Regions from separate parts of the Azospira restricta genome, predicted to be linked through region 1. Evidence: predicted binding sites of a transcription regulator. Region 1 holds the regulator's gene; the other holds the start of a gene.
The links. The regulator HrcA, encoded in region 1, represses chaperone genes, less so after heat shock. The targets are predictions, from matches to a motif close to TNTTAGCACTCNNNGNCNNNGAGTGCTAANA.

Region 1 (5,612 bases):
CTGCCGTGCGGCGGCGACGCGCGCTGCCAGCGCCGCCATGTCGGAGCTTTCGCCGAGCTCGGCCAGGCGCGCGCGCGCCTCGGCCAGGCGTTCCGGCAGGGCCTCCGGCGCGACCCGCAGCTTGCGCGCGCAGGCCAGCACCGCCTCGATCCGCCGCTCGACCTCGGCCAGCCGGCCGGGATCGAGTTCGGCGCGGTCGGCGTAGCGGCGCAGCGCCGACACCGCCTCGGCGAGTTCGGCCTGCGCCGACTGCACCAGCTGCGCCACCTCGGCCAGCGCCGGATCGTAGCCGGCCAGCCCGTCGAGGCGGGCGGCGACGCGATCGACCTGCGCCTCCGCCGCGGCGTCGCCGTCGGCAAGCTGCGCCAGCGCGAACTGCACGCCCTCGATCAGTCCGGCCGCGTAGCCGAGCCGCCGGTGCTCGGCGTTCAGCGCGTCCCAGCCGGTGGCCGAGAACGGCTCGCCATCGGCGAGGCCCTCGATTTCCTGCACTTGCCAGGCCAGCTCGTCGCGCTCGCGCTGCAGCGCCTCGGCGCCGTTCGCCGCGGCGTCCAGCAGCGACTGCGCTTCGCGCCAGCCGCGCCAGGCCTGGCCGACCTCGGCCGCCGCCCCGGCGAGGCCGGCGTGCGCGTCGAGCAGGTTGCGCTGCGCCTCGCTGCGCAGCAGCGACTGGTGCGCGTGCTGGCCGTGGATGTCGACCAGCCATTCGGAGATTTCGCGCAGCTGCTGCACCGTCGCCGGCGAGCCGTTGATCCAGGCGCGCGAGCGGCCGCCGGCGTCCACCGTGCGGCGCAGGATCAGGCCGTCGTCGCCGTCGAGCGCCTGCTCCTGCAGCCAGGCGACGGCACCGGCAATGCCTGCGGCGGCGAATTCGGCGGAGACCTCGGCGCGTTCGCAGCCGCTGCGGATCAGGCCGGCATCGGCGCGTTCGCCGAGGACGAAGGCCAGCGCATCGACGAGGATCGACTTGCCGGCGCCGGTTTCGCCGGTGAGCGCACCGAAGCCGGCGGCGAAGTCGAGTTCGAGCCGGTCGACGATGACGAAATCCCGGATGGCGAGGTGCTGCAGCATGGGTCAGGTCTCCTGCCGGGCCGCCCCAAGGGAGACCTGCGCCCCCGTGGGGGGGTGAGGTTGGGAATTCGCGGCGCATGGCGCCGCGCCAGCCGAACGGGCTTCCCGCAACGGGAAGCCCTTGGCGAACGTCGAGCGTGGGGGTCGTTTCACCTCAGGTGCCTTTCGGGCGCGCGCTCCACTGCAGCTTCTGCCGCAGCATCGCGAAGTAGCTGTAGCCGGGCGGGTGCAGGAAGCAGATCGAGTATTGCGAGCGGTGCAGGCGGACGGCGTCGCCGCGCACCAGGTCGACCGTCAGCTGGCCGTCGAAGTGCACGCGGCAGTCGGTGGCGTGCGTGATGCGCAGCTCGATGTCGGCCTGGTCACCGACCAGGATCGGGCGGTTGGTCAGCGCGTGCGGGCAGAGCGGCACCAGCGCGATGCCGGCGACCTGCGGGTGCAGGATCGGGCCGTTGGCCGACAGCGAGTAGGCGGTGGAGCCGGTCGGCGTGGACACGATCAGGCCGTCGGCGCGCAGGTTGTAGATGAACTCGCCGTCGATGTAGAGCTCGAACTCGATCATGCGGCCGATCGCGCCCTTGTCCATCACCACGTCGTTCAGCGCGATGTTCGACGCCAGCTCGCGGCCGTCGCGCAGCACCTCGGCGTCGAGCATCATCCGCGTTTCGCTGACGAAGCGGCCGTCGAGCAGATCCTCCATGCAGGTCAGCATGTCGTCGCGCGCGATGTCGGTCATGAAGCCGAGCCGCCCCTGGTTCACGCCGGCCAGCGGCACCTTGTAGCGCGCCAGCCGGCGCGCGGCGTTGAGCATCGTGCCGTCGCCGCCGAGGACGATGGCGACGTCGACGCTGGCACCGATCGCCTCGAAGCTGCCCGGCACCCAGTGCTCGTCGCCGGCCAGCTTGCCGATGTTGGCCGCCGTTTCCTCCTCGACGAGCACGGTGACGCCGCGCTCGCGGAGGTAGCGGGCGAGCAGGCGCAACGACTCGGCGATTTCCGGACTCTGGTAACGGCCGATGAGCGCGATCGTGCGCGGCAGGTTGCGGGAACCGTAGGGCTGATTCATGGTCCGGATTATTCCATACGCCCCGACGCCAGTCACTCGCCGATGCCGCCCCGCTCGCGGTCGCACATGGCTTAGCGCGACGTTGTTTTGTAGAATCCCGGACCATGCTCGACGAACGCGCCCGCATCCTGCTGAAGACCCTGGTCGAACGGTACATCGCCGAAGGCGAGCCGGTCGGCTCGCGCGCGCTGTCGAAGTATTCCGGCCTCGACCTGTCGCCGGCCACCGTGCGCAACGTGATGGCCGACCTCGAGGACGCCGGCTTCATCGCCAGCCCGCACACCTCGGCCGGCCGCGTGCCGACGCCGCGCGGCTACCGCCTGTTCGTCGACAGCCTCCTGACGGTGATGCCACTGGAACAGGCCAGCATCGAGCAGATCGAGGGCCTGCTGCACCCGACGCAGCCGCAGCAGCTGATCAGCAGCGCCTCCAGCCTGCTGTCCGGGCTGACCCACTTCGCCGGCATCGTCGCCGCGCCGCGGCGGCAGAGTCCGCGCATCCGCCAGCTGGAATTCGTCGGCCTCTCCGAGAAGCGCATCCTGCTGATCATCGTCACCGCCGACGGCGACGTGCAGAACCGCATCCTGTTCACCGAGCGCGCCTATTCCGCGGCCGAGCTGACGACGGCGGCGAACACGCTGAACGAGCACTTCGCCGGGCTGGACTTCGCGCAGATCCGCGCCCGCCTGCAGGACGAGCTGCGCCAGCTGCGCAGCGACCTGCAGTCGCTGATGGCCGCGGCGCTCGCCGCCAGCGACGAGGCGCTGTCGGCGAACGAGGCGCCGTGCGTGATCTCCGGCGAGAAGAACCTGCTCGAGGTCGAGGAGTTCTCGACCAACATGAAGCGCCTGCGCGAGCTGTTCGACCTCTTCGAGCAGCGCGCCGGGCTGGCGCAGCTGCTCGACGTGTCGAGCAACGCCGACGGCGTGCAAATCTTCATCGGCGGCGAATCGGGGCTCGCCCCGCTCGACGAATGCAGCGTCGTCACCGCCCCCTACACCGTCAACGGCCAGGTGGTCGGCTCGGTCGGCGTGATCGGCCCGACGCGCATGGCCTACGAGCGCGTCATCCCGATCGTCGACATCACCGCCCGCCTGCTCTCCTCCGCCCTCACCTACCAGGCGAACTCCTGATGAGCCCATTCCTGTCCGAGCCGGCCTGGCGCCACGGCGCCCCGGCCCGTACCGCCGTCGTCCTGATCAACCTCGGCACGCCGGAGGCGCCGACGCCGGCCGCGCTGAAGACCTACCTGCGCGAGTTCCTGTCCGACCCGCGCGTCGTCGAGATTCCGCGCGCCGTGTGGTGGCCGATCCTGAACGGCGTCATCCTCAACACGCGGCCGGCGAAGTCCGCCGAAAAGTACGCGACGGTATGGACCCCGGAAGGCTCGCCGCTGAAGGTGCATACCGAGCGCCAGACCAAGCTGCTCAAGGGCCGCCTCGGTGCCGCCGGGCACCGCAACCTGGTCGTCGACTATGCGATGCGCTACGGCCAGCCGTCGATCCCGGCGACGCTCGCCCGGCTGAAGGCCGAGGGCTGCACGCGCTTCCTGCTGGTTCCGCTCTATCCGCAGTACGCCGCCAGCACCAGCGCCACCGCGTTCGACGCGGCCTACCGCTGGCTGACGACGACGCGCAACCAGCCCGAGCTACGCGTGCTGCGGAGCTTCTGCGACGACCCCGGCTACATCGCCGCGCTCGCCGCCGGCATCCGCGAGCACTGGATGCGGAACGGCCGGCCGGACGACGGCTACCGGCTGCTGATGAGCTTCCACGGCGTGCCGCGCTTCACGCTGGACAAGGGCGACCCCTACCACTGCGAATGCCAGAAGACCGGCCGCCTGCTCGCCGAGGCGCTGGCGCTGCGCCCCGACCAGTACCGCATCACGTTCCAGTCGCGCTTCGGCCGCGCCGAATGGCTGCAGCCCTACACCGCGCCGACCTTGCAGGCGCTCGCCCGCGAGGGGGTGCGCCGCGTCGACGTGATCTGCCCCGGCTTCGTCGGCGACTGCCTGGAGACGCTGGAGGAGATCGCGATCGAAGGCAAGTCCGATTTCCTCGCCGCCGGCGGCAAGGAATACCACTACATCCCGGCGCTCAACGAGCGCGACGACTGGATCGCCGCGCTCGCCGCGCTGGTCGAGGCGCAGCTCGGCGGCTGGCCGACGCGCGAGGCGGCCGACGCCACCGCGCTCGGGCTGTCGGCGACGCGCGCCAAGGCGCTCGGCGCGACGGTCTAGCCTCGCCGGCCCCGCCCGGCGGGCCGCACAATAATTAGGCGCCCGCCAGCCGGGCGTCGGCACGCGATTTCGGCCGGAAACCCGCATCGAAACTGACCTCCGGGTAGACTCAACCCGCCGCCGCAAGCTGCCGTTAACAGGCCATCCACCCCCCGGAAGGCCACCATGAGAATTACCAGCGCCGAGATGCAGATGGCGACGACCCATGCATCGCAACAGCACCGCGAAGTCCGCGAATCCCTGCGCATGTGGGTCGGCGAGCGCCGCCCCGAGGTCGAGGGCGGCGGCCGCAGCCGCCCGCCCGGCGAGCAGGTGACGATCTCGGACGCCGGCCGCGCCGCGCAGTCGGGTGAGGCCGAGGCCATCGACGAGGCGCTCGAGGCCGCCGAGAACGACCCGCGCCTGCTCCTGCTGCGGGAAATGATCCGGATACTGACCGGCAAGGAGGCGCACGTCTTCGACGCCCACGAGCTCGCGCCGCGCCGCGACGGCGAACTGCCGGAGGCGACCGCGACCGGCGCCGCCAACGCCGCACCGCCGTCCCGCCCGGAGGGCTTCGGCGTCGAGTACGACTACCACGAGTCGTACCGCGAAAGCGAGCTGACCACCTTCGCGGCGAGCGGCATCGTGCGCACCGCCGACGGCCGCGAGATCGCGTTCAAGGTCGATCTCGCGATGTCGCGCAGCTACTACGAGGAAAGCAACGTCAGCCTGCGCCTCGGCGACGCCGCCCGCCCGCAGAAGGACCCGCTGGTCGTCAATTTCGCCGGCAGCGCCGCGCAGTTGAGCGAGCAGCGCTTCAGCTTCGACCTCGACGCCGACGGCAGCGCCGACAGCATCAACCGGCTTGCCGGCGGCAGCGGCTTCCTCGCGCTCGACCGCAACGGCGACGGCCGCATCAACGACGGCCGCGAGCTGTTCGGCGCACAGAGCGGCGACGGCTTCGCCGACCTCGCCGCCTTCGACGGCGACGGCAACGGCTGGATCGACGAGGCCGACGCCGTCTATGCGCAGCTGCGCGTGTGGACGCCGGATGCGACCGGCGGCGGCGAGCTGAAAACCCTGCCGCAGGCGGACGTCGGGGCGATCGCGCTGGCCCGCGTGGCGACGCCGTTCGCGCTGCGCGACGCCGGCAACGACAGCCTCGGCCAGGTGCGCACGAGCGGCGTCTTTTTGCACGAAAGCGGCGGCGCTGGCACAATCCAGCAGATCGACCTGAGCGTCTGACCCCGCCCC
Region 2 (5,612 bases), 2.0 Mb from region 1:
TCGAGCTTGGTGCGAAGGCGGGAGATGATCTTCTCCACCGCATTCGGCGTGATTTCCTCGTCCCAGTTGTACAGCGACTGCATGACGAGATCCTTGCTGACGATGCGGTTGGCGCGCAGCGCCAGGAACTCCAGCGCCGACCATTCGCGGGCGGTGAGATCGAGCGCCTGATCGCCGATCCAGGCGCGGCGCGCCGCGGTGTCGAGGTCGAGGTTGCCGAGGCGCAGCACCGGATCGGCCTTGCCGTAGCCGCGCCGGGTCAGCGCCCGGATGCGCGCTTCCAGTTCGGCGATGGCCACCGGCTTGACCAGATAGTCGTCGGCGCCGAGGTCGAGCAGGCGGATGCGCTCGTCGAGCATCTCGCGCGCGGAGACGACCAGCACCGGCATCTCCTGCTTGCGGCCGCGCAGGCGCTTCAGCACCTCGGAGCCGTCGAGCCCGGGCAGGCCGAGGTCGAGGATCACCACGTCGTACTCGCGCTCGCTCAGCCAGGCGTCGGCGCGGCGGCCGTCGGCCGCCCATTCGACGACGTAGCCGGCGTAGCGCAAGGCGCGCGTGACGCCGTCGGCGAGCAGTTCATCGTCTTCGATCAGCAATACACGCATCGGCGCCACTCCCTTCGTCCGGCGGCAAGGTTACCCGTTCGCCCGGCGGCCGCAAAGCCCCGCGCCGCTGCGCAAAAAGCGAAAGCCCCGCCCGGCGGCTGCCGGAACGGGGCTTTCCGATGCTGAGCGCCGGTGCCGGAAGGTCTTCCCCGGCACCGGGCGGACCGGCAATTACATGCCCATGTCCATGCCGCCCATGCCACCCATGCCGCCCATGCCCGGCATGCCGCCGGCGGCCGGCTTGTCTTCGACCAGCTCGGCAACCATGCAGTCGGTGGTGAGCATCAGGCCGGCGACCGAGGCGGCGTTCTGCAGCGCCGAACGGGTGACCTTGGTCGGGTCGAGAACGCCCATTTCGACCATGTCGCCGTAGGTGCCGTTGGCGGCGTTGAAGCCGTAGTTGCCGGAACCCTTGACCACTTCGTTGACCACCACCGACGGTTCGTCGCCGGCGTTGGCGACGATCTCGCGCAGCGGCTGTTCCATCGCGCGCAGCACGATCTTGATGCCGGCGTCCTGGTCGTGGTTGTCGCCCTTGAGCGAACCGATCAGCGCAGCGCGGGCACGCAGCAGCGCGACGCCGCCGCCGGGGACGATGCCTTCTTCAACGGCGGCACGGGTAGCGTGCAGCGCGTCTTCGACGCGGGCCTTCTTTTCCTTCATTTCGACTTCGGTGGCAGCACCGACCTTGATCACGGCGACGCCGCCGGCCAGCTTGGCGACACGCTCCTGCAGCTTCTCGCGGTCGTAGTCGGAGGTGGCTTCCTCGATCTGGATGCGGATCTGCTTGACGCGGGCTTCGATCGCCTTCTCGTCGCCGGCACCGTCGATGATGGTGGTGTTTTCCTTGGCGATCTCGACGCGCTTGGCCTGGCCCAGATCCTTCAGGGTGGCCTTTTCCAGCGTCAGGCCGGTCTCTTCCGAGATGACGACGCCGCCGGTCAGGATGGCGATGTCTTCGAGCATGGCCTTGCGACGGTCGCCGAAGCCCGGGGCCTTGACGGCGACGGTCTTCAGGATGCCGCGGATGTTGTTGACGACCAGGGTGGCCAGCGCTTCGCCTTCGACGTCTTCGGCGATGATCAGCAGCGGACGGCCGGCCTTGGCGACCTGTTCCAGCACCGGCAGCAGGTCGCGGATGTTCGAGATCTTCTTGTCGAAGAGCAGGACGAACGGGTTGTCGAGCAGGGCGATCTGCTTTTCCGGGTTGTTGATGAAGTACGGCGACAGGTAGCCACGGTCGAACTGCATGCCTTCGACGACGTCGAGTTCGTTATCGAGCGACTTGCCGTCCTCGACGGTGATGACGCCTTCCTTGCCGACCTTTTCCATGGCGCTGGCGATGATGTCGCCGATCGACGAGTCGGAGTTGGCCGAGATCGAGCCGACCTGGGCGATTTCCTTGTTGGTGGTGCACGGCTTGGAGATCTTCTTCAGCTCGTCGATGGTGGCGACGACGGCCTTGTCGATGCCGCGCTTCAGGTCCATCGGGTTCATGCCGGCGGCAACGTACTTCATGCCTTCGCGGACGATCGACTGGGCCAGCACGGTGGCGGTGGTGGTGCCGTCGCCGGCGATGTCGGAGGTCTTCGACGCGACTTCCTTGACCATCTGCGCGCCCATGTTGGCGAACTTGTCCTTCAGTTCGATTTCCTTGGCGACGGAAACGCCGTCCTTGGTCACCGTCGGCGCGCCGAACGAGCGCTCGAGCACGACGTTGCGGCCCTTCGGACCGAGGGTCACCTTGACCGCGTCGGCCAGGATGTTGACGCCCTCGACCATGCGGGCACGGGCGGAATCACCGAATTTGACTTCTTTGGCAGCCATGTATTTCTCCTGAATTCTTTAGGGGGATCTGTCGCGGCGGCGGTCGATTACGACTCGAGCACGCCCATGATGTCTTCTTCACGCATGACCAGGACTTCCTGGCCATCGACCTTGACCGTCTGGCCGGCGTACTTGCCGAACAGCACGCGGTCGCCGACCTTCAGGTCGACGGCGATGTGCTTGCCGTTGTCGTCGCGCTTGCCCGGGCCGACGGCCAGGACTTCGCCCTGATCCGGCTTCTCGCCGGCGGTGTCGGGGATCACGATGCCGGAGGCGGTGGTGCGCTCGGCCTCAACGCGCTTGACGATCACACGGTCGTGCAACGGACGGATTTTCATGGAGTTCTCCTTGGTTTAAAGCGATAGTGATTGCTAACAAATGGCCGTTTTGGCACTGCGGCCCAAACGTATCGGCTCAGGAATTCAAAACAGAAGGTGTTAGCACTCATTGCCAACGAGTGCTAATAATAGGGGCGGACTTTCCGGATTTCAAGTCGACCCGGCGGCCGATCCGCTAAGCTGGAAGACCCGACGGGCACGAAGGAGGATTGGCGATGAGCGGAACTTGCGACGACACGACCTACCGCCGGCTGATCGAGCAGGTCGCCGACGCCGTCATCTACGCCGACACCGGCGGCGCGATCCGCATCTGGAACGCCGCCGCCGAGCGCCTGTTCGGCTTCAGCGCGGCCGAAGCGATCGGCCGGAGCCTCGACCTGATCATCCCCGAGCGCCTGCGCGCGGCGCACTGGCAGGCCTTCGACGCGGCGCTCGCGTGCGGCGCGACCAAGCTCGGCGGGAAGGCGACGCTGACGCGCGCGCAAACGCGCGACGGCGGCACGGTCTATGTCGACATGAGCTTCTCGCTGCTCACCGACGAGCAGGGCGCGGTGCTCGGCTCGATGGCGGTCGCCCGCGACGCGACGGCGCGGCGCGACGAGCTCGCCGCGCTGCGGGCGCGCATCGCGGCGCTGGAGAAGGCGGCGCCGACCACCGGCTGAGGCGCGGGAAAAAGACCCCGGCGCGAAGGCCGGGGGTTCCGAAGGTACTGCTGGAGAGGTAACGGGAAACCTGGCGCGTAACGCCGCGCGCCTTACGCGCCCCCGCGGGGACATCTTCGCGACGTGCGGTGCACATCGCGCTCAGGCGCCCCCCGAGGGGGCTTCTTCGCAAGTGCTTTCGCACTTGCTCAAGCGTACCCCAGGAGTACTTCTTCGCGATACGCAAAGCGTATCGCTCAGGCGTAGCTCGGGGCGAAGGCCTGCTCCGGCGCCGCCGCCGGCCCCTCGCCGTTCCAGTACGGCGAGAGCTTGCGCAGGCGCTCGATGATCGGCGGCACCGCGGCGATGACGCGGTCGATCTCGGCTTCGCTGGTATCGCGCGACAGCGAGAAGCGGACCGTGCCGTGCGCCGCGGTGTAGGGAATGCCCATCGCGCGCATCACGTGCGACGGCTCGAGCGAGCCCGAGGTGCAGGCCGAGCCCGAGCTGGCGGCGATGCCGAGCTTGTTGAGCAGCAGCAGGATGGCCTCGCCCTCGATGTATTCGAAGGCGATGTTGCTGGTGTTGGGCAGACGGTTGTCGGGGTCGCCGGTCGGAAAGGCATGGCTGACGCGGGCCAGGATGCCGGCTTCCAGCCGGTCGCGCAGCCGCCGCACGACGGTGTCCTCGGTCACCAGATGCGCCTGTGCCAGCGCGCAGGCCTGGCCGAGGCCGACGATCGCCGCCGAGTTCTCGGTACCGGCGCGCCGCCCGCGCTCCTGGTGGCCGCCGCGCAAGAGCGGCCGGAAGCGGCAGCCTCGGCGCAGGTAGAGCACGCCGATCCCCTTCGGCGCATGCAGCTTGTGGCCGGACAGCGAGAGCATGTCGATCTTCGTCTTCTTCAGGTCGAGCGGGATCTTGCCCACCGCCTGCACCGCGTCGGTGTGGAACATGATGCCGCGGGCGGCGGCGATCTCGGCCATCTCCGCGACCGGGAAGATCGTCCCGGTCTCGTTGTTCGCCCACATCGCCGAGACGATCGCGACGCGGTCGTGCAGCAGCGCGCGGTACTCGTCGAGGTCGAGGCGGCCCTTCTTGTCCACGCGCAGCTTGTGCACGACGTAGCCCTCCTTCTCCAGCCACTCGCACAGGCTGAGGATCGCCGGGTGCTCGACGGCGGTGGTGATCACCGTGTTGCGCTCCGGCTGCGCCTTCAGCGCCGACAGGATCGCGGTCGAGTCGGCCTCGGTGCCGCAGGAGGTGAAGATGATCTCGGAATCGTGCTCGGCGCCGAGCAGCGCCTGCACCTGGCCGCGCGCCTGCTTCAGCGCCCGGCCGACGCTGGCGCCGAAGGCGTGCATCGACGAGGCGTTGCCGAAGTGCTCGGTGAAGAAGGGCAGCATCGCCGCCACCACCGCCGGGTCGACGCGCGTCGTCGCGTTGTTGTCGAGGTAGATCGGTTTCGGGTCCATGGCAGGCTCCTAGGTTTCCGCCGGCATCAGCGCCGCCGGCAGCACCTGCACCAGCTCGCCGAGCGCCTCGACCAGCTTCTGCTGGATGCCACCCAGCGTCGCCGCTTCCATCATGCAGCCGGCGCAGGCACCGCGCAGGTGCACGTAGATTTTCTTGCCCTGCACGTCGGCCAGCTCGACGTCGCCGTGGTCGCGCTGCAGCATCGGCCGCACCGCCTCCAGCACCTCCTCGATGCGGCGGATCTTCTGCACCAGCGACAGCTTCCCCGCCGGCGGCCGCGGCGCTTCCGGCGTCGCCGGGCAGGCCGGCGGCGGCGACACCTCGCCGGGGCCGGCGCGCTCCGCCTTGACCCTGGCGAGAATCTCCTCGACCCCCTCGTGGCACGCCGCGCAGCCGCCGCCGGCCTTGGTGTAGAAGGTCACCTCCTCGACCGTGTTCAGCTTGTTGGCCTTGATCACGTCCTCGATCAGCACCGCGTCGACGGCGAAGCACTTGCACACCAGCGCGCCTTCCTCGTGCTCGTCGCGCCACTCCTCGCCGCGGTAGTTGGCGACCGCGGCCTGCAGCGCCTCGCGCCCCATCACCGAGCAGTGCATCTTCTCCGGCGGCAGGCCGTCGAGGTAGTCGGCGATGTCCTGGTTGGAGACGGTGAGCGCCTGATCGACGCTCATCCCCTTGATGATCTCGGTCAGCGCCGACGACGAGGCGATCGCCGAGCCGCAGCCGAA

Region 2: IWH25_RS06650 (co-chaperone GroES) is a predicted target of HrcA. The motif match lies at 2,868-2,898, and genes of this name have one in related genera.

Annotation. Positions count from the first base shown of each region.
Region 1 covers NZ_CP064781.1:3,378,840-3,384,451, forward strand. The annotation lists gene recN (DNA repair protein RecN) at 1-1,071, opposite strand, end outside; gene IWH25_RS16115 (NAD kinase) at 1,226-2,137, opposite strand; gene hrcA (heat-inducible transcriptional repressor HrcA) at 2,242-3,270, shown strand; gene hemH (ferrochelatase) at 3,270-4,376, shown strand; gene IWH25_RS16130 (EF-hand domain-containing protein) at 4,542-5,603, shown strand.
Region 2 covers NZ_CP064781.1:1,358,402-1,364,013, reverse strand. The annotation lists gene IWH25_RS06660 (response regulator) at 1-605, opposite strand, end outside; gene groL (chaperonin GroEL) at 777-2,432, opposite strand; gene IWH25_RS06650 (co-chaperone GroES) at 2,480-2,770, opposite strand; gene IWH25_RS06645 (PAS domain S-box protein) at 2,986-3,432, shown strand; gene nifS (cysteine desulfurase NifS) at 3,669-4,883, opposite strand; gene nifU (Fe-S cluster assembly protein NifU) at 4,893-5,612, opposite strand, start outside.